One region of the Nonomuraea sp. NPDC049152 genome, then DNA from elsewhere that is predicted to be linked to it. Evidence: riboswitches for the same ligand, from Rfam matches in the RefSeq annotation. Region 1 holds a riboswitch; each other region holds the start of a gene.
The links. A riboswitch is a leader RNA that binds a small molecule or an ion and turns the genes downstream of it on or off. The one in region 1 is predicted to bind cyclic di-AMP.

Region 2: it holds a riboswitch for cyclic di-AMP, as region 1 does, so the genes downstream of both, AB0B45_RS07530 (hypothetical protein) here and AB0B45_RS06505 (C40 family peptidase) in region 1, are expected to answer to the same signal.
Region 3: it holds a riboswitch for cyclic di-AMP, as region 1 does, so the genes downstream of both, AB0B45_RS30850 (NlpC/P60 family protein) here and AB0B45_RS06505 (C40 family peptidase) in region 1, are expected to answer to the same signal.
Region 4: it holds a riboswitch for cyclic di-AMP, as region 1 does, so the genes downstream of both, AB0B45_RS01845 (C40 family peptidase) here and AB0B45_RS06505 (C40 family peptidase) in region 1, are expected to answer to the same signal.

The regions. Positions count from the first base shown of each region.
Region 1 is NZ_JBEZDO010000003.1:9,110-16,090, reverse strand. It holds gene AB0B45_RS06520 (GNAT family protein) at 1-291, opposite strand, end outside; gene AB0B45_RS06515 (branched-chain amino acid aminotransferase) at 488-1,585, opposite strand; gene AB0B45_RS06510 (3-isopropylmalate dehydrogenase) at 1,794-2,846, opposite strand; cyclic di-AMP (ydaO/yuaA leader) riboswitch at 2,947-3,091, shown strand; gene AB0B45_RS06505 (C40 family peptidase) at 3,260-3,748, shown strand; gene serA (phosphoglycerate dehydrogenase) at 4,429-6,018, opposite strand; gene AB0B45_RS06495 (hypothetical protein) at 6,247-6,981, shown strand, end outside.
Region 2 is NZ_JBEZDO010000003.1:208,377-215,357, reverse strand. It holds gene AB0B45_RS07555 (DUF885 domain-containing protein) at 1-205, opposite strand, end outside; gene AB0B45_RS07550 (DUF4032 domain-containing protein) at 228-1,433, shown strand; gene AB0B45_RS07545 (NAD(P)H-binding protein) at 1,427-2,029, opposite strand; gene AB0B45_RS07540 (helix-turn-helix domain-containing protein) at 2,084-2,443, shown strand; gene AB0B45_RS07535 (alpha/beta fold hydrolase) at 2,523-4,124, opposite strand; gene AB0B45_RS07530 (hypothetical protein) at 4,166-5,035, opposite strand; cyclic di-AMP (ydaO/yuaA leader) riboswitch at 5,194-5,328, opposite strand; gene AB0B45_RS07525 (hypothetical protein) at 5,647-6,018, opposite strand; gene AB0B45_RS07520 (roadblock/LC7 domain-containing protein) at 6,043-6,414, opposite strand; gene AB0B45_RS07515 (hypothetical protein) at 6,444-6,981, opposite strand, start outside.
Region 3 is NZ_JBEZDO010000019.1:134,176-141,156, forward strand. It holds gene AB0B45_RS30835 (RDD family protein) at 1-199, opposite strand, end outside; gene AB0B45_RS30840 (RDD family protein) at 297-1,664, opposite strand; gene AB0B45_RS30845 (amino-acid N-acetyltransferase) at 1,751-2,320, opposite strand; cyclic di-AMP (ydaO/yuaA leader) riboswitch at 2,595-2,742, shown strand; gene AB0B45_RS30850 (NlpC/P60 family protein) at 2,748-3,791, shown strand; gene AB0B45_RS30855 (LuxR C-terminal-related transcriptional regulator) at 3,866-4,081, opposite strand; gene AB0B45_RS30860 (helix-turn-helix domain-containing protein) at 4,293-4,712, opposite strand; gene AB0B45_RS30865 (NADP-dependent oxidoreductase) at 4,800-5,729, shown strand; gene lysX (bifunctional lysylphosphatidylglycerol synthetase/lysine--tRNA ligase LysX) at 5,826-6,981, opposite strand, start outside.
Region 4 is NZ_JBEZDO010000001.1:383,909-390,889, reverse strand. It holds gene AB0B45_RS01860 (NYN domain-containing protein) at 1-212, shown strand, start outside; gene AB0B45_RS01855 (NlpC/P60 family protein) at 320-1,270, shown strand; gene AB0B45_RS01850 (LysR family transcriptional regulator) at 1,234-2,139, opposite strand; cyclic di-AMP (ydaO/yuaA leader) riboswitch at 2,461-2,603, shown strand; gene AB0B45_RS01845 (C40 family peptidase) at 2,626-3,183, shown strand; gene AB0B45_RS01840 (hypothetical protein) at 3,254-4,069, shown strand; gene AB0B45_RS01835 (M48 family metallopeptidase) at 4,066-5,289, shown strand; gene AB0B45_RS01830 (glycosyltransferase family 4 protein) at 5,414-6,502, shown strand; gene AB0B45_RS01825 (hypothetical protein) at 6,881-6,981, opposite strand, start outside.

The DNA of each region.
Region 1 (6,981 bases):
GCAACCGGCCTCGCAGTTGCCCGCACCTGCGTCGAAGACCCTGAACAGAACGCCGCCGACCAGGAGCCCGTCGAGCCAGATGCCGTAGAGACGGCCGGTGTCGGCGGCCGCCTTGTCGGCGTACGACTGGAGCCAGCGCCGCGCCGATTCGAGGTCGGCCGTGGCGTCGGGGAGCCCGACGTACCGGCCGATGTACTCGCGGCCGCGGTCCATGTGGGCGAGGAACTCCTCGGCCTGCCAGGGCTCCAACGGCCGCAGTTCAGCTCCATCGCCCAGGGAAATCGCGAACATCGTCATCCTTCACAGTGGCCATCACGGTGTCTGGATCCTCGCACGGCCGGGAACGGCCGAGCGAGGCGACGACCATCTGCAGGGCCGGGGCTCCGGCGTCCTGGGAGAACGGCCGAGCGGGGTGAGGGCCGCGTGAGTCGGGGCTCCGGCGCCTCGAGCGTGAATCACCCGCGCGAAGGACCGTTGCCCCGGGGGATCAGGAGAGCTTGTGGATCCAGTGGTGGGTGTCGGGGCGCGTGCCGTACTGGATGCCCAGCAGTTCCTCACGCACCTTCAACGTCAAAGGGCCAGGCGTGCCGTCGCCGACCGTCCAGGAGCGGTCGGTGCCCTTCACCGACCCGACCGGCGTCACCACCGCCGCCGTGCCGCACGCGAACACCTCACTGAGCTCGCCGGACTCGCACCCGGCCTGCCACTCCTCGATCGAGATGCGCCCCTCCTCGGCCTCCAACCCCAGGTCGGCGGCCAGGGACAGGATGGAGTCGCGGGTGATGCCGGGCAGCAGCGTGCCGGTCAGCGCGGGCGTGAACAGCTTGTCGCCGAAGACGAAGAACAGGTTCATCCCGCCCATCTCCTCGACGTACCTGTGCTCGTTGGAGTCGAGCCAGACCACCTGGTCGCAGCCCTGCTCGACGGCCTCGCGCTGGGCGACGAAGGCGCCGGCGTAGTTGCCGCCGCACTTGGCCGCGCCGGTGCCGCCGGGGGCGGCGCGGGTGTACTCGGTGGAGAGCCACACCGACACCGGCTTGACGCCGCCGGTGAAGTAGGAGGCGGCCGGTGAGGCGATGACCATGTACTTGTAGGTCTTGGACGGGTAGTTGACGCCCAGCCCGACCTGCGTCGCGATGATGAAGGGCCGCAGGTAGAGACTGTGTCCCTCGGTGGTGGGCACCCAGTCGCGGTCGGTCTGGATGAGCAGGTCGAGGGACTCGACGAAGGTTTCCTCGGGCAGCTCGGGCATGGCCATGCGGAGGCAGGAGGCGTTGAAGCGGCTGGCGTTCGAGTAGGGCCTGAACGTGGCGATCGATCCGTTGGCCTGGCGGTACGCCTTGAGTCCCTCGAACAGCTCCTGCGCGTAGTGGAAGACGGAGGTCGCCGGGTCCAGGACGAGCGGCCCGTACGGCATGAGCCGCGCGTCATGCCAGCCTCTGCCCTCGGTGTAGTCGATCGAGATCATGTGATCGGTGAAGGTCTGCCCGAACCCCGGGCTCGCCAGTACCTGCTCACGCTCCGCCGCAGTGCGAGCGTGGTCGGAGAGCTGCACATCGAAGCTGAGCTTCTGAGCGGTGGTCATGACGGAAATCCTTCTCTTTTCGCGAGATTTGCCCTGAGTCCATTTTGCGCTGGACCGGGTAACGGGAACTTACAGCAAACGCCTGGCGATCTCGCGAGCCGCCAGGCGTTGATTGTGGTATCCAGGCGGCTACGCTCTCGCCGGATCCCGGACAGTTAGGACCCGGCCGAAGGGCGCCAGGCCGCCTATGGTGCTGAGTGGCAGGCGGTCAGGCGCCGCCGGCTACTCGTGCGGTGATGTCGTCACCGATCTCGTGCGTCGTACGGCCGGCCCACCCGGCCAGGCGATCCACGATGTCGTCGGCGACGGCCTGCTCGACGCGGGCCGCCTCCTCGGTCAGGCCGAGGTGGTCGAGCATCATGGCGACGGACAGGATGGTGGCGGTCGGGTCGGCCTTGCCCTGACCCGCGATGTCGGGGGCGCTGCCGTGGACAGGCTCGAACATGCTGGGCGCGGTCCTGTCGGGGTTGATGTTGCCGCTGGCGGCCAGCCCGATGCCGCCGGCGATGGCGGCGCCGATGTCGGTGATGATGTCGCCGAACAGGTTGTCGGTGACGATCACGTCGAAGCGCTCCGGCTGGCTGACGAAGAACATCGAGGCCGCGTCGACGTGCTGGTAGTCGGTCGTGACGTCGGGGAAGTCCGCGGCCACCCGGTTGAGGGTGCGCATCCAGAGGTCGCCCGCGTAGGTGAGCACGTTGGTCTTGTGGACCAGCGTGAGCTTCTTGCGGGGGCGCTCGGCGGCCTTGGCGAAGGCGTAGCGGACCACGCGCTCGACGCCGAAGGCGGTGTTGAGCGACTCCTGGGTGGCGATCTCGTGCGGGGTGCCGCGACGCAGGACGCCGCCGGCGCCGGCGTAGAGGCTCTCGGTGCCCTCGCGGACGACGATCATGTCGATGTCTTCAGCGCGGGTGTCGGCCAGCGGGGTCTCCACGCCGGGGAAGAGCTTCACCGGGCGCAGGTTGACGTAGTGGTCGAGCTCGAAGCGGAGTCGGAGCAGCAGGTCACGCTCGAGGATCCCCGGGGGGACGCTCGGGTCGCCGATCGCGCCGAGCAGGATGGCGTCGTAACCGCGCAGCTCCTGCAGGGTTTCCTCGGTGAGGGTCTCACCGGTGGCGTTGTAGCGGGTGGCGCCCAGATCGTAGTGGGTGGTCTCGATCTTGGCGCCGACCGCTTCCAGGACCTTGAGCCCTTCGGCGACGACCTCGGTGCCGATCCCGTCACCGGGAATGACGGCCAGACGAATGTTGCGCGACTCCATGGCCGGTACCTTACCGGGTCGTCTCGACTGTCGAACACCGCATCTCATTTCCCGGACACGTCGTTTTGTCGGGTTTGCGGTCTTTTGACCCTTTCGTTAGAGTCCCTGCCAGCCTAATCCGCTGCGATGGTCGCACGGAGCCGGGGACCCATTCCCCCTTGGGGCGAATCGGCACCCCCATGCCGTAGGGCGGCTTCCACGCCCGAGCCCGTCAGCTAACCCGGTCGGCCCCGTGGAAGGACATTCCCCTGTCTCGCATCGTCACGGCTGCCGTTCTCGGCGGCCTCCTCGCCGCAGGATCAGCCGCCGCCGCCTCCCCCGCGTCGGCCACCCCCATCCAGGTCGAGACCCTCAAGAGCCAGCCGGTCCAACCTGGCCAGAACCAGCCCGTCGAGGGCGACCCCGCTCGTACGGTGACCCTCACCGGAGCGGACATCAAGAAGGCCCAGCTCAAGCAGATGCCCAAGCCCGCATGGCAGATCGCGCTGAAGTTCGCGATGTCCAAGCGGGGCACGCCGTACGTGTGGGGCGGCACCAGCCCCAGCGGCTACGACTGCTCGGGGCTGATGATGAAGGCCTACGAGAAGGCGGGGATCGAGCTTCCCCGCGTGGCCCGCGACCAGTACCAGGCATTCGACAAGAAGATCAAGTGGAAGAACCTGCAGCCCGGCGATCTGGTCTTCTTCAGCAATCTCGGGCACGTCGGGATGATCTCCAAGGACGGCTACATGGTGCACGCGCCGCACAGCGGCGACGTGGTGAAGGAGGAGAAGCTCAGCCCGTGGCGGCGACAGGCATTCGTCGGCGCGGTGCGGCCTGACCCGAAGGGCGTGGCGCAGGCGAAGGAACTGATCGAGGCGAAGACCGAGGCGGCCCCCGCGTCAATGCGGGCCACCCTCTAGGCTCCGATCACCCCGAGGCCGACGGAGTCGCGCATCAGCCCGGGAATCCCAGGGGACGACGGTCTCCCGGGGTTCCCGGGCTGATGCGTGCCCGGAGAAGGAGTGGGAGCGGGATCCCAGCCTCGCGGGAGTCCCTGGCCGATGCGTGCCCGGAGAAGGAGTGGGAGTGGGTTCGCCCCGGTGGAGCAGGGGGAACTCCACCGGGTGGTCCCGTTCAGCGGGGGGAGGGGGAGCCGCCGTTGTCCCTGCGATCCAGCGCGATCTGAACGGCCTCCGCCGCCTCGTCGTCATGATCTTCGGCGCGGTTCCATGGATACATGTCGTACACGTGACTCATCTCGTTTCGCGGACGCGAATGGATTCGGACGTCGGATCCCGGTCGCGAATCCGACCGGGCCTGATCTCGTGCGGTCCGGATCACGGACCGGACGAAGGGGGCTTAAGGCCGACGCAACGCCGCTCACCGCGACGGGTCGCCGACCTGCCCTAACAGGCCCCGTCGCGGCTGGTAATAAGTACGAGTACCCAGCTCATCCATTCCAAAGTACCTGGCACGGTCCAGGCTGTCTCGTAGGACGTCCGAATATCTCACTATTTGAGACGTCCATTGCGGTGGTGGAAACAGGAACGCCCTCCCGCACCAGGGCGGGAAGGCGTTCCGGAGAGGGGAAACGAGACGGTCAGTCGGTGAGGTCCACCGAGCGCCCGCTGTCGGCGCCGATCTCGGCCACGATCTGGTCCATCACGTCAGCCGGGATCGCCGAGTCGACGGTCAGCGCGATCAGCGCCTTGCCGCCCTTGACGTCCCGCGCCACCTGCATCGAGGCGATGTTGATGCCCTTCTCGCCCAGCAGGTGACCCACGACGCCGACGATGCCGGGCCGGTCGGTGTAGGTGAAGAAGGCCAGGTGGTCGGTCGGCTCGATCTCCATCTCGTAGCCGTTGACCTCGACGATCTTGGTGACCTGGCGCGGCCCCGAGAGCGTGCCCGACACCGAGACGGTCCGGCCGTCGGCCAGCACGCCGCGGACGGTGACGACGTTGCGCCAGTCGGGGCTCTCCGAGCTGGTGACCAGTTCGACGGTCAGCCCGCGCTCCTTGGCCAGCAGCGGCGCGTTGACGTAGGTGACCGCGTCCTCGACGATGTCGATGAAGACGCCCTTGAGCGCGGCCAGCTCCAGCACCCGCACGTCCTGCGCCGCGATCTCGCCACGCACCTCGACGTCGAGCTTGGTGGCGGTCTCACCGGCGAGCGCGGTGAAGACGCGGCCCAGCTTCTCGGCCAGCGGCAGGCCGGGCTTGACCTCCTCGGCGACGGCGCCGCCCTGGACGTTGACCGCGTCGGGCACGAACTCGCCCGCGAGGGCGAGCTTGACGCTGCGAGCCACCTGGGTGCCCGCCTTCTCCTGCGCCTCGTGGGTGGAGGCGCCGAGGTGCGGCGTGGCGACGACCTGGTCCAGCTCGAACAGCGGGCTGTCGGTGCAGGGCTCCTTGGCGAACACGTCGAGGCCCGCGCCCGCCACGCGGCCCTCCTTGATCGCGGAGTAGAGCGCGGCCTCATCGACGATGCCGCCGCGGGCCACGTTGATGATCCGCACCGACGGCTTGACCTCGTGCAGCTCCTTGTCGCCGATGAGACCGACGGTCTCCTTCGACTTGGGCAGGTGCACGGTGAGGAAGTCGGCGGTCCTGATGACCTCTTCGAGGCTGACCAGCTTGACGCCCATCGCCGCGGCGCGGGCCGGGGGCAGGTAGGGGTCGTAGGCGATCAGCTCGACGCCGAACGGCTGCAGCCGCTGGGCCACCAGCTGGCCGATCTTGCCCAGCCCGAGGATGCCGACGATCTTCTCGTCGAGCTCGACACCGGTGTACTTGGACCGCTTCCACTCGCCGTTCTTGAGCGCGGCGTGGGCCTGCGCGGTGTTGCGGGCGCTGGCCAGGATGAGCGCGATCGTCTGCTCGGCGGCGCTGGTGATGTTGGAGGTCGGCGCGTTCACGACCATGACCCCGGCCTTCGTCGCCGCCTCGACGTCGACGTTGTCGAGGCCGACACCCGCGCGCGCCACGACGCGCAGTTTCGGCGCCGCGGCGACGGCCTCTGCGTCCACCTGAGTGGCGGAGCGGACGATGAGCGCGTCCACGTCGGCGAGCGCGGGCAGGAGCTGTGAGCGGTCGGCGCCGTCGGTGTGACGGACTTCGAAGTCTGCACCGAGCACGGCGAGACCTGCTTCCGACAGCTCCTCTGCGACCAGAACGACGGGCTTGTTCACTGGTGGATCCTTAGGGGCATGCGACGGGCTGAGGGACACGTCTGCGGGCCCCTCGGATCTCTCTGAGTCTATCCGTGCTTGTGAACGCATTCACGAGGGTCTCAGGATCTGGGCGGGCGTACCCAGCAACCGGGCAACTCATCCCGACCTCAGCCAACTTTGTCTTGATCTGGAGTTTTCTTCGCTATTAGCCTGATAAGCCATGGGCAACTACCTATGGTTCACCCTATGAGCATCGGGAACCCCTCTCTCGCCGACGTGCTCGTCCAGCACGGCAGTCCGCACCTGCTGCTGGCCGCACTCGCCGATGGGGGAATCCTGGTCGCCGTGCGCCCTGACCGGTCCGTCGTCCTGGGCACGACCCAGGTCGGCGATCGAGTCCTGCTCGGTTACACCGGGCCGCACACCTACGCACGGCACCGGGGCGGCCATTCGCTGTCGGCCTGCGACGCCGACACCATCCTCGACATCCAGCGCGTCACCGGCGTGCGGGAGATCGTGATCGACGCCGCGGGACCTGCCGCGGCGGCCGTACCGATCGAGGATCTCCAGCGCTTCCTGGTCTCGACGCGGACGGGGCCCCAGCCGATCCTGTCCGGCGCGATGCCCACGGCGTACGCGACGGGCGCCATGGCCGCGGTCTCGCACGGCGGCTCCGTGCTGCAGAGCGCGCCGCCCGTGCAGGTCGCCCCCGCGCCGCAGTCATGGATCCCCGCGCCGCGTCCCCACCTGTCGGGGCCGATGCAGCAGGTGGACCCCGGCTACCGCCGCTGCACCCACCCCATCCTGCCCGCGCTGCGCGGCGCGATCTCCCTGCTGCTCGTCGACTACCCGCTGGTCCACCACGTGTGGATCTCCGAGGCGCGCACGGCTTCGGGCGCTCCAGGGATCATGCTGCACGTCAAGGTCCACATGTCGGCGGCCGAGGACGTGGTTCGCGACCTCCACCGCGGCGTGCGCGCC
Region 2 (6,981 bases), 200 kb from region 1:
AGACGGCCAGGTCGCGGTCGATCTCGTCGTCGAGCGTGGGGGTCTCCCACGTCGCGAAGCGGTCCAGCCATGCGGCCTGCTCGCGCTCGTAGGCGAGCAGACCCTCCGCTGAGTGGTCGCCGAGCGTCCTGTCGTAGCCGTCGGCGCCGAGGAGCGTGGCGGTGATGGGGTTGCGTGTGAAGTACCAGGTCAGAAACTCGTCCACGTCGGCACCATATCCTGGTCAAATGCCGCTACAGATCACCGGCGCCCTCGGCGACCCCGACCTCATCAGGCTCCCATGGGAGCTCCCTCTCGAAGAGTGGCCGGCCCGTCACCTGGTGGACCTGCCGCGCGGTATCTCCCGCCACGTCGTGCGCTTCGCGCGGCTCGGCGGGAAGGTGTACGCGATCAAGGAAATCAGCGAGCGCTACGCCAAGCGGGAGTACAAGCTGCTGTGGGATCTGGCCAGGCTCGACGCGCCTGCCGTGGAGCCCGTGGCCTACGTGACGGGCAGGGAGGAGGGGCTCGACTCCGCGCTCATCACCAGGCACCTGCAGTTCTCGCTCCCCTACCGGGCCGTCATGTCGGGAACGCTGCGCCCCGACACCCTCACCCGGCTGCTGGACGCGCTGGCCGTCCTGCTGGTGCGGCTGCACCTGACCGGCTTCTACTGGGGCGACTGCTCGCTGTCGAACACGCTGTTCCGCAGGGACGCGGGTGCCTTCGCCGCCTACCTGGTCGACGCGGAGACGGGCGAGATGCACCCGATGATCAGCGAGGGTCAGCGGCTGCAGGACATCGAGGTCGCCTACACCAACCTGTTCGGCGAGATGCTCGACCTCGAGGCAGGAGGGCTGTTGCATCCCTCGGTCGACCCGTACGACACCGCCGAGCAGATCACCGCGCGCTACCACCGGCTCTGGGAGGAGATCACCCAGGACGAGATCATCGAGGAGGTCGACTGGCACAAGGTGGAGAACCGCATCCGCCGCCTCAACCTGCTCGGCTTCGACGTGGCCGAGATGATGGTGCGCCGCAAGGTCGGCACCGGGCGGCTCATCGTGCGGCCCAAGGTCGTCGACGCGGGGCACCACCAGCGCAGGCTGCTTCGCCTGACCGGCCTCGACACCGAGGAGAACCAGGCTCGGCGGCTGCTGAACGACCTCGACGGCTTCCGCGTGGCCAAGGGCCTGCGCCACGAGGACGAGGCGATCGTGGCGCACAGGTGGCTGGCCGAGGTCTTCCAGCCGACGATAGAGGCCATCCCCGACGCGCTGCGGCGCAAGCTGGAGCCCGCGCAGCTCTTCCACGAGGTGCTCGACCACCGCTGGTTCCTGTCGGAGAAGGCCGGGAGCGATGTGGGGCTCCCGGCCGCCGTCCGGTCGTACGTCGACACCGTCCTGGTGCACAAGCCCGACGAGAAGGCCCTGCTTCCCGACGAGCCTCAGTAGGCGACGGTGAACCTGCGCCGTACGTGCTCGGCCTTCTCCACCTCGTCGGCGATGGCCACGGCGTAGTCCTCGGCGCTGATGAAGCTGTTGCCCTGCTCGTCGGTGAGCACCTGGTCGCCGCCGACGCGGTAGGAGCCGGTCCGCTCGCCCGGCTCGATGACCACGGCGGGAGCGACGTAGGTCCAGTCGAGGTCGGCGGTCTCCCGGTAGAGCGCGAGAGCGGACCGCTGGGACAGGGACTCCTTTTTGTAGATCGCCGGGAAGTCGGGCGTGTCGACGAGGTCGAGGCCGGGCGCCACCTCGAGGCCGCCCGCGCCGCCCACGGTGATCAGCCGCCTGACGCGCGCCTCGCGCACGCCGTCGATCAGCGCCCTGGTGGCGGCGAGGAAGGGCGCCTCGGGCTCGGAGCCGTCGCGCGGCGGTGCGATCGCGGAGATCACCACGTCGTGGCCCTTGGCGAGCTCGCCCGCCTGCGTGACGTCGCCCTTGACCGGGCCCGACCTGCTGACGCCGGTGACCTCGTGACCGCGATTGCCCAGCTCTGCCGCGATGCGCTGACCGATCATGCCGGTCGCGCCGAAAAGAAGGATCTTCATGCCGCCAATGGTATCCATTTGATACTGGTTACTTCATCGTGCTATAGGTACCTCATGGATACTGGCGATGCCTTCGACCCGAACTGCCCGACCCGGCTGGTTCTCGACCGCATCGGCGACAAATGGTCGGTGCTTGTCCTGCTGAGCCTCGCCAAGGGCTCGATGCGCTTCACGGAGCTGCGCGACCGCGTCGGCGGCGTCACCCCGAAGGTGCTGACCCAGACGCTGCGCGCCATGGAGTACGACGGGCTGCTGACCAGGAAGGTCTACGCCGAGGTGCCGCCCAGGGTCGAGTACACGCTCACCGATCTCGGCCACTCGTTGCACCAGCCGGTCGCCGCCGTCGCCCAATGGGCGGAGAGCAACATCGACAGGATCCTCAGCAGCAGAGAGGCCGCCGATCACACAGGGTGATCTGTCCTACGCGGGACAGCTTTTCTCCGCCCGGGATGAAGATATCCATCACCGGTCTCTTCCGGTCCGGCTCAAGCCTTCATAGCCTGGCTCGGTGCGTCCGCTGGAAAGCCTCCTCACCGGGCTGGCGGGCGTGTGCTCGTCCGGGGCCCTGCGCGTGGGCAGATCCGGCGTGGTCTACCTGCTCGAAGGCAAGGTGACCTACATGGAGAGCGCCGAGACGCCGGGCATCGAGGAACTGCTCACCGGCGGCGGGCGGGTGAACCTCGCCGACATGGATCGGGCCGTGGCCCGGCGCGAGGGCGGCGAGCCGCTGTTCGGCGAGGGCCTGCTGACGCGGGAGGAACTGGCCGACAACCTGCGCAGGGCCGTGCTCGACGCCGCGCTCGTGCTGTTCGGGATCGACAACACCAGGCCCAAGTTCCAGCCGAGCGAGCGCCACTGGCTGGGCCCGCACTGGCACTTCGAGGTCGACGAGCTCATCGCCGAGTGCGGGCGGAGGAGCACGGAGCTGGACGACGTCTGGCCCTCGGACGAGCTCGACGCCGCGCCGGTGGTCCCGGTCCCCCGCCTGCCCGGTGAGCGTGTCACGCTCACCGACCGCCAGTGGGAGGTGCTGGTCCACGCCGACGGCGACGCGACGCCGCTCCAACTGGCCAGGCGGCTGGACAGGACGGCGTACACGGTGCTGCTGGCCGTACGGGAGCTGGCGGCGGCCGATCTCCTGGTCAAGCCCAGGCGAGCGCCGGGGCTGCCCAAGCGCGTCGCCAGGCCCCCCGGCACCGAGGTGCGGCACGAGCCGGCCGACCTCAGTCTGCTGCGGCGACTGAAGAGCGCTCTTGAAGATCTGTGATCGCGTCCATGATCTGCTCCCATAGCGGGCGGGGCAGGTCGTGCCCATGCCGGGGAAGGTGAGCAGGCGCGCGCCGGGGATCGCGGCGGCCGTGGCCCTGCCGCCGGAGACCTGCACCAGCGCGTCGGCCTCGCCGTGGACGACCAGCGTGGGCACCCGCAGCCGCGTCAACTCCTCGGTACGGTCGCCCGAGGCCAGGACGGCGGCCAGCTGCCTGGTGGTTCCCGCGGGATCGTAACCGCGGTCGTATGCCAGCCCCGTGAGCTTCGCGACGCGCTCGCGGTCGAGCTCGTAGCCGGGCGAGCCGATCACCGACCAGACCTCGAGGGCCCGCTCGATCGCGGTCTGCCTGTCGGGCGCGGGAGGGGAGAACAGCGCGGCCATCGCCTCGGGGGTGGGCGGGCCCGCCTCGGGGCTCGGCGTCGACATGATGGAGGTGAGCGTGAGCACCCTGTCGGGATGCGCGATGGCGAGCGCCTGGGCGATCATGCCGCCCATCGAGACGCCCAGCACGTGGGCCGCGGGCCAGCCGAGCGCGTCCATCAGGCCGGCCGCGTCGTCGGCCATGTCGCTCAGCAGGTACGGCGCCGCCGAGCCTGGGGCGAGGGAGGGGACCCCCGCCTCCGGGAAGTGGGTGGAGAGCCCCACGTCGCGGTTGTCGAATCTGACAACGTGGTGGCCCCTCTCTGCGAGCAGTTCGCAGAACTCGTCGTCCCAGTGGACCAGCTGGGAGCCGAGCCCCATGATCAGCAGGAGGGGCCTGTCACGGGGGATGCCGAAGGTGTCGTAGGAGATCTCGATACCGTTGGCGTGCGCCATGAGCGTCATGCGAAACAGAATTCCATTCTGTTTCGGGTGACGGCAAGAGGCTAGCGGGAGATGACCTTGCGCAGGTGGCCGCGGCCCAGGTAGCCGACGCCGCCGACGATCGCCAGACCGCCGATGAGGGCGAGAGCCGTTCCGGTGTGGCCGTCCTCGTCCTTGGTCACGGTACGGGCGGCCGTGGTGGTGGCGCCCGAGTCGTACGAGGCGGGCTCGACGGACGCGCCGCCCTGCGCCTCTTCCGACTTCTCCGCTTCCGCGACCTTCAGCGCGGCGACCTTCTTGGCCTCGGCCTTCTTGGCCTCCTCGGCCTCCTCGGCCTTCTTCTTCTTCGCCAGGGCGAGAAGGTCGACCGGCGGCTTGGCCGGGTTCGTGTCCTTGCGGCTCCACGCGCCGGTGGAGAAGGCGACGGGCTGGTTCTTCTTGCCCGGGCCGTTGCCCCATTTGGTGACGACGTACTGGACCTTGATGTGGCCCTCGCCGCCGATGCCGTCCACGCCCAGCGTGTCGGAGTTGAACCTGCCGCCGGTGAGCTCGGCGAAGGTCTTGGCATCGAGGTCGAGCATGATGCCGTTGTTCGAGGGGTTGCCGGGACCGCGGTCGCCGACGAAGAACGGGGCCTTCTTGCCCTTGTAGAGGACGTAGCCCTCGGTCATGAGGGGCCAGCTCGGGCTGGCGACCAGACCCTTGCGCATCGGGATACCGCTCGCGGGCAGGCCGGTGTCTCCGGCGCGGCCGGAGGCGTCATCCCAGTAGTAGGAGGCGGTGGTGGCCCCCTGAAGGAGGGCGCGCTGCTGGGTGACCTGGGAGATGTCGGGCCCCGTCGGCTCGGCGAAAGCGGCGGCGGCGCCGGAACCGACGGTGAGAGCGGTGGTAGCGAGCAGGGCGGAAACGCGCATGCCGAAGCGGCGGGTCATGAAAGTCCTTTGTGCGGGGGAAATGGGCAGTCCGCGCTCAAATGAAGATCAGGCAAAGGCGTAGCCGGGCATGGGCCTGACAGTCGCTACGCAGAGGGAGCGCGAAGAAGCGGGGGAAGAAAGCGCCGCTCAGTTCAGGGGGTGATAGTGCACGAGTGTGGTCCTCTCCATCTCGCCTACCGGGTTAGCTGACGGGTTCGGGCGTGGAGATGCCCTACCGGCACAGAGCCGGATTCACCCCAATGAGATGGGTCCCCGGTTCCCGCGTTCGCGGGATTCGGCGCCAACCAGCCTGCTCTCCCTTGTGAAGAGCACGGTCACCGGTCGGTCACGTAATGGACTCTATGGGCAAAACACCCCAAAGGCAAAAGCAAGCCCATGAATCGGAAAGAAGATCTACCCTTTATCGTCATGAATCGACAGGCGCAGAAGACACGAAAACCCCTGCGAATCAACGGGTTTCGTGGGGTTCAGCGCAGTAATTCGATCAGTAGACAAGAATCTTGAATGAGTCATGGTAGAACGCCGGAATCGTCACGGCGCGAGGGGGCGCGCCCAGGTCCCACGGCACGCCCCGTGTCCGCCGCGCCGCGGACACGGGGCGCGGTCCGTCAGACTTCGAGCTTCTCCTCGATCGAGCGCATCTGGTGCCGCGCCATCGCGAGGTTGGCCCTGCCGCGGTCCAGGGCGAGGTAAAGGAACAGTCCCTTGCCGCCCCTGCCGGTCATCGGCCTGATGATGTGGTACTGCCCCGTCAGCGTGATGAGGATGTCCTCGATGACGTCCTTGAGGCCGAGGGAGTCCATCGTGCGCATCTTGGCCTTGACGACCTCGGTGTTGCCCGCGGCCGCCACCTGCAGGTCCAGGTCCTTGGAGCCGCCCAGGGCGCCCAGCGCCATGCCGCTGCCGTAGTCGACCACGACGGCGCCGAGAGCACCGTCGATCGCCATCATCTCCTTGAGGGAGACGTCCATGCTGGCCATGCGTTTCCTCCGTGTGGATGTGAGTCACTTTCGCGATGCGATGGCGGCGACGCTCGCCGCCGTCTTGCGACCCTCCAGCCGCAGCAGCCCGAGATTGGTACCCGGGTCAGCCAGGACCGTGAGGACGATCGTGGGGCCGGCCGCGTAGAAGGCGGCGAAGCCCGCGGTGCCCGAGATGAGGGTTTCCTCCAGGGCGCCCTTGCCCGCTATGACGGCCATGCGTTTGCTGAGCGCGAGCAGCGCGGCAGAGAGCGCCGCCGTCTGCTCGACGTTGCCGCCCGTCAGGTCGCTGGCGATGGTCAGCCCGTCCACGCTGCAGGCGATGCTCCCGCTCACGTCGGGTGTGCGTTCACGCAGGAGGACCATCTCTCTCAGCACCTCGTCCCGCAGCTCCATCGGTGGCCTCCTTCTGAGTGAGGGGAACCTCACGACAGCTCCTCCAGCGCCTTCTTCAGCCGGATCAGCAGGTTGATGTCGGTCGGGTCCGCGGTCACCACGGGCCCGAGCGGCAGGGTCGGAGCGTCGAGGTTGGGGCGCGGCCCCGGCTCCTCGGTCCGGCCGAGCCGCCTGGGCAGTGGCGGCGGCGCCGTACCCTCCGGGCGCGCGAGCAGGCCCGCCGCCGCCAGCCGCCGTACGGCCACCAGCGTCGAGTAGCCGGGCCTGCCGAGCTTCATGGCCAGCTCCAGCGGGGTGGTCGCGCGGTCGGCGTGGACGAGGATCTCCCACTGCAGGTCGTTCAGCACGACGCGGTGGCCCGGCAGCCGCCTGACCGGCGCCACAGGCGCGGTGTCCACCTCGGCCGACGGCCAGATCCCCGCCAACTGAGCCCTCCTCCGCCCGCACTCGCGGACGATCTCCTCGACCTCGAAGTACCAGTGGGAGCCCAGCCAGTGCCGCTCGCCCGGCCGGAACTTGGGCCTGCTTCCCGTGACGGGCAGCAGGAAGTAGGCCGCGTCGAGCACC
Region 3 (6,981 bases), on a different contig from region 1:
CGATGACGAGCCAGGCCAACAACCCCGGCAGCCAGTCGCCATACACCGCGAGAAGGCCTACAGTCCGCAACAAACCCCAGGCCGCGATGAACAGGATGTAATAGAAGACCCCGATGACGAGGGCCTCAATGCTTCGCGCGACGAGCCGTTCCCACCAATCAGCCGGTACGGCCCGCACTCCCGCCGGCGGCGCGACCATAAGGCCCATTCTGTACGCCCGCCGACCGCGATTACAGGGCCTAGGACACGAAAACGGGAGCCGGCCTCATGCCGACCCCCGTTTTACAGGTATCGCCTTACTTGATCTTCACGACGACGGTGTTCGCCACCTTGTCGGCGAAGGTCTGCTGCAACGGCTTGTCCCAGAGCTGGGAGGCGGCGTTGACGCCCATCGCGGCGAACGCGAGAAGCCCGCCGAACCACGGCACCAGGTTGAGAATGGCACCGCCCCAGGTGATGGCCGCCCGCTTGATCGCGGCGTCGCTGGATAGGCCGCCGGGGCCCACGGTTCCACCGACCGGGACGATCTTGATGCCCATGACCATCTTGCCCAGAGTCTGTCCCTTGGACTTGGTCAGCAGGAACTCGTAGCCCACGTAGAACAGTGTTGCGATGACGGCGAGGATCGCCGTGAGCACGCCCGCGCTCAGGCCGCTCGTCGCACCGGTGTTGATGTCGTAACTGGCGAACAGGACCGCGAAGAGGATCGCGCTCATGATGAACCAGAAGATCCCGAAGATCACGCCGTCGACGATGCGGGCGACCAGACGCTGCCACCACTCGGCGAGCGGGGCGGGCGCGCCCGGCGGCTGCACTCCGGCCGGAGCCCCGTACGGCTGGCCGTAGCCGGGCTGCCCGTAGGCGGGCTGCTGCTGCTGGCCGTAGCCGGGCTGGGCGTAGGGCTGCTGCTGGCCGTAGGGCGACTGCTGGCCGTAGCCGGGCTGCGACTGGCCCTGCTGACCGTAGCCCTGCTGGGGCTGCTGACCGTAACCGGGCTGCTGGCCGTAGGAGGGCTGCTGCTGGCCATAGCCAGGCTGCTGACCGGACGCGGGCTGGCCGTAGCCGGGCTGCTGGCCATAGCCGGGCTGACCGTACTCCGGCTGCTGGCCGGAGCCGGATTGACCGTACTCCGGCGGCTGGCCCGAGGAGGCCTGCTGGCCGTACCCCTGCTGCTGACCGTAGTCCGGCTGGCCGTAGCCGGGCTGCTGGCTGGAGGAGGGCTGCTGCTGGCCGTAGCCGGGCTGCTGGCCGTAGGAGGGCTGCTGCTGTCCGTAGCCGGGCTGCTGGCCGTAGTCCGGCTGCCCGTAGGAGGGCTGCTGCCCCGAGGAGGAGGGCTGCTGGCCATAGGGAGGCTGCTGCTGGCCGTAGCCGGGCTGCTGGCCCGAGGACGCGGCCTGCTGGCCGTAGCCCTGCTGCTGACCGTAGCCGGGCTGGCTGTAGCCCTGCTGGCCGTACCCCTGCTGCTGCTGGCCGTAGCCCTGCTGCTGACCGTAGTCGGGCTGCTGCGCCTGTGACGGCTGACCGTAGCCGCCGCCGTCCTGGCGGTAGCCGACGATCGTCACGTCAGGATCGGGCTGCTCGCCCGGGCGTCCTGCGTTCTGCTGACCGTATCCGGAATTCTCATCAGGTTGATCCTGCGGATACGGCGGCTGTCCGGTGCTCACCGTGTCACCTCGCTTCGATGGCGCATGTGGCACATGTCAGGACACATGCTTGCTGTTGCCCAACGTATCGACATGAGTATCAACAATCACCTTTCCTCTTGGTCAACGCCATAGTCAACTGCTTCCAGATGGAGCAGCATCCTGGTGTTGCCAAGGGTGTTGGGCTTGACGTGCTCGAGGTCGAGAAACTCGGCCACACCCTCGTCGTAGGAGGCCAGCAACTCGGCGTAGACCTCGGGCGATACCGGAGTTCCCTGGATCGGGACGAAGCCATGCCGGGTGAAGAAGTCGACCTCGAACGTCAGGCAGAAGACCCTCCGAAGCCCCAGGTCGCGGGCCGTTCTCACCAGCGCGGTAACAATACGGTGACCGATACCTGAACCTTTGACCGCGGGGTCCACGGCGACCGTGCGAATTTCGGCGAGATCCTCCCAGAGCACGTGGAGCGCGCCGCAGCCGACGACCTGGCCGCCGCGCTCGGCGACCCAGAACTCCTGGACATCCTCGTACAGCGTGACCGTGGCTTTTTCCAGCAGCTTTCGGCCCGCTCCCGCGTAGATGTCGACCAGGCGCCTGATCGACCTGACGTCCGGCGTGCGGGCTCGCCGTACGACGATCTCGGTGTCCTGCATTGCGCGCTCGACGACCTGCTCCATGGCCCTTCAGCGTACCTAGCCCGTTTCGGCCCATCCTTAACTGCCGTCACATGGCGCTCTGTAGCGAGGCGAGCACAGTCCGCATCTCTGCACGACAAGCCCGACAAACCATCGTGAATCTCAGTAAAGGCTTTGCAACCTCCTGGTCGATCGGCCTTTTGTGTGATCTGCCCGTGATCCTTCGGATGCGCTTCCTCTACTGGATTGGCAGTTCTGGTTGAGCACGAACCTTGCTTGCACTAGTGTCCACCGACGATGTCCCCCACGCGCCAGGCGTGGAGACACGCCTAATCCCCCACACGGGGAGCCGGGGACCCGCCGGCGGCCACCAGCCGTCAAGGGGTGAGTCCGAGCTCGCGCTCGGTAGGGCTGCTCCGGCCCGAACCCGTCAGCTAACCCGGTCGGCGACTACGAGAGGAGCTGGTTGGTGAAGCGCAGGCGCATCCGCGAGGGGAAGTCCGCGGGCGAGCACGCCCGCCCCCACGAACCGGGTTCCTACAGGAAACGGTTCGCGATCGTGGGCGCCGCGATGGCCGTGCTGGCCCTCACCACGCCTCTGGGCTCGGCCACTGCCGATCCCAAGCCGTCGCTCAAGGAGCTCTCCAAGCGCGTCGAGAAGCTCCACAACGACATCGAGACGCTCACCGAGCAGTACAACGGCCAGCGCGAGAAGCTCAAGAGCGTCAAGAAGTCCGCGGACAACGCCAAGAAGATCCTGGCCACCAGCGAGGCCGACCTGGCCGCCAAGCGGGCGCGGGCCACCCTCCTGGCCGAGAGCACCTACATGTCCGGCGGCCTCACCGACGGGCTCGCCTTCGCCAACTCGGCCGACCCTGACGCCTTCCTCGACGCCGCCGCCACCTCCTTCGCCCTCAACCAGCAGCAGGGCCAGGAGGTCAAGGCGCTCGCCGATTCCATCGCCGCCGCCGAGAAGGCCAAGGCGACGGCCAAGACGCGGCTGGCCGAGGTCCAGAAGCTCGTCGACGACCTCGGCGGCAAGCGCGACAAGATCACCTCGATGGTGGCCAAGGTCGAGAGCAGCCTGTTCAAGAGGGCGATCGGCGAGGCCGGCCGGCCGGGCACCCGCGCCACCAGGGTCAACCTGCCGATCATCGGCAGCGGCAAGGCGGCGGAGGCCGCGCGGTGGGCGCTGACGCAGCAGCTCAAGCCGTACGTGTGGGGTGCCGAGGGTCCAGGCTCCTACGACTGCTCGGGGCTGGTCATGGCCGCCTACCAGCGCGTCGGCATCAGCCTGCCGCACTACACCGGCGACCAGTGGACGGCCGGCACCCACATCACGCGCGAGCAGCTGCGCCCCGGCGACCTGGTCTTCTTCTACAGCGACCTGCATCACGTGGGCATCTACCTCGGCGGCGGGATGATGGTGCACGCGCCCCAGACCGGCGACGTCGTCCGGATCGCCGCGATCGGCAACAGGCCGTTCGCGGGAGCCGTCCGCATCGCCGACTAGACGGGACCGTCCGCAGCCGACTGGGCGGGACCCGTCCACACCACCGACCCGGCCGCGCCGCCGATCAGCGTCGGCTAGATGAGTCTTCGGCGCGCCGCCCAGGCCACCGCCTCGATCGCCGTGGCCACGCCGATCCTGTCGCAGATGACGCGCAGGCGACGACGGACCGTGCGGCCGCTGATCTCCAGCGTCCTGCCCACGCGGTCGACCGTGACGCCCTTGGCCAACTCCGCGAGGAGTTCCAGGTCATCCTGGCTCAGCACGACTCCGTCGTCGGTGAGCACATCCATCGGGAGCCCTCCCACCAACAGCACAACCCTGCGACGTCTCGGCCCGAGCAAGCCGCTCGTCTCGCAGACGGTAAACGCATACGGGAAAGGTCGTCAAGGTCGATTCGCTCGACGCTTGACGGCGGCTATTGACTTGATCGTTTCTATATGAAGAACTCGGATGGCGCGTGGTGCGCAGAACGATCCACAACCGCCTTACAGGAAACTGTCCTTATCCGGAATTTCGCCCTGATTGTTCGCCGTCCAGTTGGGCGTCATAGCGTTCGCGGGCGAGCTCGACGTCCTCGATGTGACTCTCGGCCCATTCCTTGATCGCTGCCATGAGTGGCAACAGGCTCGTTCCGAGTGGTGTGAGGCGATAATCGACCCGCACGGGCACCGACGCGGTCACCGTTCTGGAGACCAGACCGTCCCTTTCCAGCCCGCGAAGTGTCTGGGTCAGCATCTTCTGACTCACGCCCGCCACCATCCTGGCCAGATCGCTGTAACGCATCGACCCATTGGCAAGAGCGGTGAGCACCAGACTGACCCATTTGTCGCTAAGAGCGTCGAGCAGCTTCCTTGAAGGGCACTGGGCGATATAGGCGTCATAGGCCTGCTTGGCCTCGGCGCGGCGCGCGGCCGCCGTCATGGTCGCCAACGGAGCTCCCTCGGGTGAGTAACGCACTTCCAGGTGCCTTCTTACCAGAAGAGAGCAACACTCCCTAGCGTCGGCGGCATGACGACAATGCGTGCACTCATCGGGGGGTCAGGCTCTCCCGAGCTCATCGACGCACCGATCCCTCAGGCGGGGAAGGGCCAGGTGCGGATCAAGGTCGCGGCCGCGGGTGTGAACCTGTTCGACCTCGCGGTCGCGGCGGGAACGCTCACCGACTACGGCGTCGCCCGCGAACTCGACTCCTACGGGCTCGGCTTCGACGCGGCAGGCGTGATCGACCAGGTGGGCGACGGCGTCGCCTTCACACCCGGCCAGGAGGTGATCGCCATCGTCGGCCGGCTCGAACTGCCGACCAAGGCCCAGGCGGAGTACGTGGTGGTCGACGCCCACGCGGTCGCGCCCGCGCCGCAGGGGATCTCCGCGGTCGAGGCGGCCACACTGCCGCTCAACACGCTGACCGCTTGGCAGGCGCTCGACAGGACCAATCTGAACCAGGGCCGGACCGTGCTCGTCACGGGCGCCGCCGGTGCGGTCGGCGGGTTCGCGGTGGAGCTGGCGGCCGCCCGGGGCCTGCGGGTGGTCGCCGCGGCGGGGAGGGACGACGAGGAACTGGTGCGAGGGTTCGGCGCCGAGTGGTTCGTCTCTCGGGATGAGGACCTCGGCGAGGCGGTCAGAGAGCGGGTGCCTCACGGGGTCGACGCCGTGATCGACGCCGCGGTGACCGGGCTGGCTGGGCTGAACGCGCTGCGCGACGGCGGCGTGTTCATCACGCTGACGGCGGGCGTGGCGCCGGTCGCGCTGCGCGGGACGGACGTGACGACCGTGTTCTTCAGGGAGGAGCCGCGCCAACTCGCCGAGATCTCGCGGCTGGCCGGCCTCGGCCGCCTCACCGCCAGGGTCGCCGGCACCTACCCGTTGGAGAAGGCCGCCGACGCGCACGCCCGCCTCGCCGCCGGCGGCCTGCGCGGCCGCCTGGTCCTGACTCCTTGATCGGGTACGGCACCAGCGGCTCGACCCACGAGAACACGACGCCGGCCGTTCGCGGAGAACGGCCGGCGACACGCCGCGCCCGACGTCACCGTGGGGTCAGTGGGTGGGCTTCACCAGCGGGAACAGGATCGTCTCCCTGATGTTCTTGCCGGTGAAGGCCATGATCATCCGATCGATGCCCGCCCCCATGCCACCCGTCGGCGGCATCGCGTACTCGAGCGCCTGCAGGAAGTCCTCGTCGAGCTGCATCGCCTCGAGGTCGCCCCCCGCGGCCAGCACCGACTGCTCGGTGAGCCTGCGGCGCTGCTCGATCGGGTCGACCAGCTCGGAGTAGGCCGTGCCGAGCTCGGTGCCGAACCCGATCAGGTCCCACTTCTCGGTGAGCAGCGGGTTGTCGCGGTGCTGCCTGGTCAGCGGCGAGGTCTCCAGCGGGTAGTCCATGACGAACGTCGGCTGGATCAGCGTGTGCTCGACGAGCTCCTCGAAGAGCTCCTGGACGAGCTTGCCCTGGCCCCACTTCGGGTCCCAGTGGATGTCGCGCTTGTCGGCGTGCTTCCTGATCTGGTCGAGCGGGGTCTCGGTGGTGATCTCCTCACCCAGCGCCGAGGAGACCGAGCCGTACAGCGTGATCCGCGGCCACCTCTCCAGGCCCAGGTCGATCTCGACGCCGTCGTGCACGACCACGGTGGTGTCCAGCGCGGCCACGACCGCCTTCTGGTACATCCGCTGCGTCAGATCGGCCATATCGTCGTAGTCGAGGTAGGTGCCGTAGGCCTCGAGCATCGTGAACTCGGGGTTGTGCGTGGAGTCCGCGCCCTCGTTGCGGAAGTTGCGGTTGATCTCGAAGACCTTCTCGATGCCGCCGACCACGAGCCGCTTCAGATAGAGCTCGATCGCGATGCGGAGATAGAGATCCATGTCGTAGGCGTTGATGTGCGTCTTGAAGGGACGCGCCGCCGCGCCGCCGTGGATCGGCTGCAGCATCGGGGTCTCGACCTCGAGGTAGCCCTCCTCGTGCCAGAAGTCGCGCACCGCGCGGACCGTGGCGCTGCGGATGTGGGCCATCTTGCGCGCCTCGTCGTTGACGATGAGGTCGACGTAGCGCTGCCGTACCCGGGCCTCGGGATCGGTGAGCCCGACGTGCTTCTCCGGCAGCGGGCGCAGGCACTTGGAGGTGATCTGCCAGCTGTCGGCCAGGATGGACAGCTCCCCGCGGCGAGAGGTGATGACCTCGCCCTCGATGCCGACGTGG
Region 4 (6,981 bases), on a different contig from region 1:
TGCAGGTCGTGGCGCCGCGCGGCGTGCGGGTGATGTTCAGCGCGCCCGGCGAGATCGCCGACGACCTGATCCGCCAGCTCGTCAGGGCCGAGCCGCAGGGCAGGGCGATCGCGGTGGTCTCCTCCGACCGCGAGGTGGCCGAGTCGGTACGCAGGATGGGCGCGCGGCCCGTGCAGTCGGCGCTGCTCCTGCGCCGACTTGGCCGAGCCTAGGTCACGAATTGGGCGACATTTTGAGCTCGTAGGCAACGCTTCTGTACTATTTCGCCCCAGGCGTGATCACTGGGAGGCGTGTCGCTGTGAGGTTTGGCCGGATACCGGTGGCTGCGGGTCTCGCGATAGGGGCTCTTCTTCTGCCTCTGGACGGCGCGGTCGCCGATCCCAAACCAACGATCGCGCAGGCGAAGGCCAAGCTCGAGAAGCTCAACGACAAGGCCGACAAGGTCGTCGACAGGTACAACACGGCCACGGAGAAGTACAAGAAGGCCAAGAAGAGCTTCACCGGCCTCAACAACAGATACAAGAGCAAGCTGGCCAAGGTGGCGGGCCTGCGGGCCGAGGTCGTCGGCATGGCGGTCAACGCCTACCAGGGCGCCGACATAATCTCGTGGACCTCGATGCTGAGCGACGCCGACCCCACGGCGACCCTCGGTGGCATGGCGCTCATGGACCAGATGACGGCCGAGCGGGCGCAGACCCTCGCCGCCTTCGACGAGGAGAACCGCCAGCTCAAGGCCGACAAGGAGCAGGCCCAGGGCGCGCTCACCGAGGCGGACAAGCTGCGCGACGACGTCAAGTCGGAGAAGGACAAGATCCTCGAACTGGTCAAGGAGCAGGAGAAGCTGCTGCGCAAGCTCGGCGCCTACAAGGTGGGCAACCCGAACAGCACCGGCCTCAAGTACACCGGCTCCGCCTCAGGCAACGCCGCCTCCGTGCTCAGCTTCGCCTACGCGCAGATCGGCAAGCCGTACCAGTACGGCGGGACGGGACCCGGCGGCTGGGACTGCTCGGGCCTGACGCAGGCCTCGTGGCGGGCAGGCGGCGTGTCGCTGCCGCGCACGACCTGGGAGCAGTGGGCGTGGGGCGCCAAGCGCAGGGTCTCCCTCGACTCGTTGCAGCCCGGCGACCTCATCTTCAGCTCCGGTCTCGGACACGTGGGCATCTACGCGGGCGGCGGCAAGATCGTGCACGCGCCCCAGACGGGTGACGTCGTGAAGGTCGTCCCGATGTCCTCCTACGGCGGGCGGCTCGTCGGCGCCATCCGCCCGTAGTTCTCGCTCAACTCGCGCAGCACCCCCAGGTAGGCGCTCACTGCGGGCGGGCGGCCCGGCGAAGGCAGGAAGACCGCGCTGATCCGCCTGGCGGGCAGCCGCGGCGACGGCTCCACCAGCCTGATGTCGGCGCGTACGGCCCTGCCCGCGATCGACGGGTAGAGCATCACGCCGACGCCTGCCGCCACCAGGCCCTGACGGCCGTTCCAGTCGTCGCACAGGTGGTTGACCCTCGGCGCGCCGCCCATCGCGGCCGCCAGCTCCGCGATCGGGCCCAGGCAGTCGGGGTGGGTGCCGTCGACCCATGGCTCGGCGGCCAGGTCGGCCAGCCGTACGCGCTCGGCCGCCGCCAGCGGATGCCCGGCGGGCAGGGCGACCAGCAGCTCGTCCTCGAACAGGTCGAGCACCTCGAGCCCCGGCTCGGGCGCGCGATCCCACGAGGTGCGCAGGGCGACGTCGATCGTGCCCTCCAGCAGGCCCTCGCCGCCGACGGTGAGGGAGAGCTCGACGGCTGGGCGCGCCGCGGCGAAGCGGCGGAAGCTCTCGGGCACGAACCAGGTGGCCGCGCTGGGGAAGGCGGCGACCCTGACGCTGCCTGCCTCCGCCGTGGTGAAGGCCCGCAACCTGGTCTCGAACAGGCTCATCCCGTTGAGCACGGCCTCGGCCTGCTCGAGGGCCGCCAGGCCCGCCTCGGTCGGCTGGACGCCTCTGGGACGGCGGTGGAAGAGCGTGACGCCGACGCGGCGTTCGAGCGTGGCGATCTGCCTCGAGACGGCGGGCTGGGTCATTGACAGGGCCTCGGCCGCTCCCGAGAACGAGCCGCGCCGTCCGACCTCCAGCAGGACGCGCAACGCCCACCCATCAAGCATGCGAAGGCCCTCTTTTCGCTGATGTTACGGGTGTGACTGAAGTGACAGATGGGACCTGACAAGTCGGCATTTATGCAAGTGTGAGTAGGGTCACATTCGAATAACGAAACACTTCGTGGAGCAGCGGATCCTGTTCTGACAAGTATGGGTTAGTGATCTTGACATCTTTACTCCGGCTTTGCCTGCCGTTGGGCATCCGGGTACCTTCTCGCTTCGCGGCGACCAAGCCATGGCGCAGGCAACGTCCACCGGCCCCGATGTGGCCGGTGTGCACGCATAAAGATCCGCTGGTCGCCGCGCCGAGCCCCCAGACAGGCGTGCGCGGTCGACCTGCCGAGTCCGTGCGGCATGGAGCACGGAGCCGGGGAACCACGTTCCTGGGGTGAATCCGGCCTGAAGGCCGGAAGGGCGACTTCCACGCCCGAACCCGTCAGCTAACCCGGTAGGCATTCGTGGAAGTCCCAAGGAGACGTTCTGTCTACCCCCTTGAAGAAAACCCGTCTGTCCTGCCTTGCCCTGAGCGGCGTCGTGGCGGCGATGGGAGGAGTCGTCCTCCACGCACCCACGGCACAGGCGACCGTGACCGTGAAGGCGGTGACCGCCGTGAGAACGGTGAGCGCCGTGAAGACGGCCGCGGCGTCGACGTCCAAGGCGAAGCGGCAGACCAGAACCGCTCGGCAGAGGGTGAAGGCCACCAAGGCCGTCACCATGGCGAGAAGGCAGCTCGGCGACCCCTACCGCTTCGGCGGCACGGGACCGGGCGCCTTCGACTGCTCAGGACTGGTCCAGTACGCCTGGGCCAAGGCCGGCATCAAGATCCCGCGCGTGACGTACAGCCAGTACGCACGCATCAAGAAGAAGGTCACGTGGAGCAACCTCAAGCCAGGTGACCTGATGTTCTTTCGCGGGAAGGGCCACGTGGGCATGTTCGTCGGCCACGGCCGGATGATCCACTCGCCGAGCACAGGCAAGACCGTGCGGATCGAGAAGCTCAACGGCTGGCGCAAGGCCTCCTTCGCCGGCGCGGTTCGCCCCGGCGCCTAGCCGGACGTCCAGAGCCCCGTCCATCCCCCCTCGGACGGGGCTCTGGCCTGTCCGGGCTAGCATCGCAGCCGTGGTGACCCGCAGAACGCTGCTGGCGGCCGCGCTGGCCTGCCCGGTGATCTGCACGGTGGCGGGGTCGGCGGGGCGGTGGCTGCCGCCCGCGGCCAGAGGACTGTGGGAGTCGGGCGTCACCGTGGCGTACGGCAAGCGCTCGCTCGTCGTCGGCCACCACGCCGAGGCCGCCCTCCTCCGCGACCTCGCCTCCAGGGCCGACACGGCGGCACTCACCGTCTCCACCGTCCTGCGGCGTGCCGTACGGCCGCTGGTGTTGATGCCCTCGACCACCGCGGAGGCGGCCGCGCTCGCGGGCACGGGACCCGTGGAAGGTCTCGCCGCGCTGGCCTCGGCGGGCCGCGTGATCGTCCTGCCCGGCGCCTTCGCGCGGCTGACGCCTGTCGGCCGCGACGTCGTCCTCACCCACGAGCTCACCCACGTGGCCGCCGGAGCCGAAGGCCGGCCGGTGTGGCTGCGGGAGGGCTTCGCCGACTACGTCGGCTACCTGCGCTCCGGGCTCGGCACGCCGGTCGCGGCGGCGGAGCTGACGGCCGAGGCACGCGCGGGCCGGCTCCCCTCCTCGCTGCCCGCCGACGCCGACTTCGCGCCGGGCTCGCCACGGCTCGCACAGGTCTACCAGGAGGCGTGGCTGGCCTGCCGCCTGATCGCCACCAGGTACGGCAGGCAGGCGCTCGTCGACCTCTACTATCGGGCTGCCGGAAAGGATCTCGGCCAGGCGCTGGAGCCACTGGGCCTGTCGGTCCGCACGCTCGCCGCGCACTGGCGGGAGTATGTCCGGAACGAGCTGACCGACGTGGGGGGAAACCGATGAGGTGGCTGGACCGGCGGGCGGGCATCGCGCTGGTGGTGCTCGGAGTGGCGATCCTCGCGGTCGTGGCGCTCACCACGCCATGGGACCTCATGCGGGACGGTCCCTCCGTACCACCCGATCCCGCACGGGACTTCACCGCCGCCCAGATCGCCCGTTCCCGCGCCTTCGACGCGGCCACCAGCGCGCCCGCCTACCTGTCGCTCGGGCTGACCATCGTGTTCGCGGGGCTGCTCGTGGCCACGCCCCTCGGCGAGCGCCTGCTCGGCAGCCTCAGGGGGCCGTGGTGGCTGCGGGTCATCCTCGGCGTCGTCGTGCTGACCGCCGTCGTCGAGCTGCTGCGCTGGCCGCTCGGCGTCTGGTACGAGACCGAGCTGCGCGCCTTCGGGCTCTCCACCCAGAACTGGGGGAGCTGGACGGGCGACAGACTGAAGGGCATCGGCGTGCGCGTGGCGCTGCTGTCCGTCATCGTGCTGGTGATCGTCGGTCTGGCCAGGCGCTTCAAGAGCTGGTGGGTGCCCGCGGCCGTCGGCGCGTTCGTGCTGACGGTGGGCGCCTCGTTCATCTATCCCATCGTCTTCGAGCCGCTCTTCAACGACTTCACCTCGATGCCCGCGGGACAACTGCGTACCGACCTGCTCGACCTGGCCGAGCGCGCCGACGTACCCGTCGAGGACGTGCTCGTCGCCGACGCCTCCCGCAGGACCACCGCGCTGAACGCCTACGTGTCGGGGTTCGGCGCCACGCGCAGGATCGTCGTCTACGACACGCTGCTCGCCGCGCCGGAGAAGGAGGTGGAGCTGATCATCGCGCACGAGCTGGGGCACGCCAAGTACAACGACGTGCTCAACGGCACGCTCGTGGGCGGGCTCGGCGCCGCCTTCGGGGTGGTGCTGCTGTTCTGCCTGGCTCCGCTGTGGCGGCGGCCGCTCTCGGATCCGCTGACGGTAGGCGCCATCATGGGCTTCCTGTCGCTGGCGACCGTGCTGTCGGGGCCTGCCCAGAACGTCGTCAGCCGTCAGATCGAGGCCAGAGCCGACCTGCACGCGCTCGACCTCACCCGAGACCCTGAGACGTTCATCTCCATGCAAAAGCGGCTTGCCATTACCAACATTTCGGACTTGTCGCCTGATGTCGTGGAATATGTGCTTTATGCCTCGCACCCGACCGCACCGCAGCGCATCGCCATGGCCCGCTCATGGGAGCTCATGAACGCCCCGTGAGCGGGCCCGGTCCCGTGACCACGGTTCTCCCTGTGACCAGGGCTCTTCGTGTGACCATGGTTCGTTCCGCACGCGGGATTTCCCGCCTTGTCCTCGGGTTCGGCCCGGCGGCCAGGGTTCGCCCATGACCAGGGTCCTCGTCGTCACGAACGACTTCCCTCCCCGGCCGGGCGGCATCCAGTCGTTCGTGCACGGGCTCGCGCTCCGCACCCCCTCCGTCCTCGTCTACGCCTCACGGTGGCGCGGCTGTGAGGAGTTCGACCGGCGGCAGCCGTACCCGGTCGTCAGGCACCCCACCTCACTCATGCTTCCCACGGTGGCCGTGGCTCGAAGGGCGGCCAGGCTCGTGGCCGCCCACCGCGCCGACACCGTCGTCTTCGGCGCCGCCGCCCCGCTCGGCCTCCTCGCCCCCAGCCTGCGCGCCGCCGGAGCGCGCAGGATCGTCATGCTCACCCACGGGCACGAGTCCTCGCCGCTCTTCCGCCCGCTGATGCGGCGGATCGGTGCCCACGCCGACGTGGTCACCTACCTGGGGTCCTACACCCACGCCAGGCTCGCAGGGGTGGTGCCTCCCGCCAAGCTCGTACGGCTCACGCCAGGCGTCGACCCGTCCCTCTTCCACCCGTCGGTGGATGCAGCGGACCTGCGGCGGTCGCTCGGACTCGACAGCAGGCCCGTCGCGGTGTGCGTGTCCAGGCTCGTGCCACGCAAAGGACAGGACCAACTGATCAGGGCGTGGCCACTGGTGCTGAGGGCCGTCCCCTCCGCGGTGCTGCTCATCGTGGGCGGCGGGCCCGACCGCCGTCGGCTGGCCCGCATGGCCGCGCCCCTCGGGGAGTCGGTGCGGTTCACCGGGGTCGTGCCTCCTTCGCTGCTTCCCTCGTACTACGCGGTGGGCGACGTCTTCGCCATGCCGTGCAGGACACGGCTGGGCGGGATCGACGTCGAGGGGCTGGGGATCGTGTTCCTCGAAGCCTCCGCGACCGGACTGCCCGTCGTCGCGGGCGCGTCCGGTGGGGCTCCCGACGCGGTGCGGCACGGGGAGACCGGGCTCGTGGTCGACGGCAGGTCGGTGGACGAGGTGGCGGGGGCGCTGATCGACCTGCTGGGCGATCCCGAACGGGCCAGGAAGATGGGGGAGCGGGGCAGGGAGTGGGTGTCGAGCGAATGGGACTGGCAGCACGTCGCCTCCCGCTTCCGCACCCTCCTGTGACCGCTCCACCTCACCGGACCTTCGAGGCTGCCCCGGGTGAATCGCGGACCGGACGGGGCCTGCGCGGCATCGAGATCGAAGGGATCCTGCTCGATGCACGGGAATGGGCGCGTTGGATAGGGAACGGCCGGCCTGCTGGAAGGCGGTCCATCCGGTGGGACGTGCCGAGTGGGGTCGCAAGGCGGCTGCCGGAGGAGACACGTGGCCTGGTCGCTCGATATTGGTCGAGTGTGACGGGTCCGAGGGGCTCGGTCGGGTTGGTCCGGTGGAGGGGGTGGGTCCGGGGGGCTCGGCGAGGCGGCGTGGGGCGTTTGGAGAGGTGGTTGGGATCGGTGGGGTGGAGCGGGGCGGGTGCGGTGGGGTCTGGCCCCGTGAGGGTCAGTGGGAAGGGGAGGGGTGGATCCGCGATGGGCGGGATGGGTCGATGGAGTCGGCCAGGCGGTGCAGGCCGAGCGCCATCGTGTGACGGATGGTGCCTC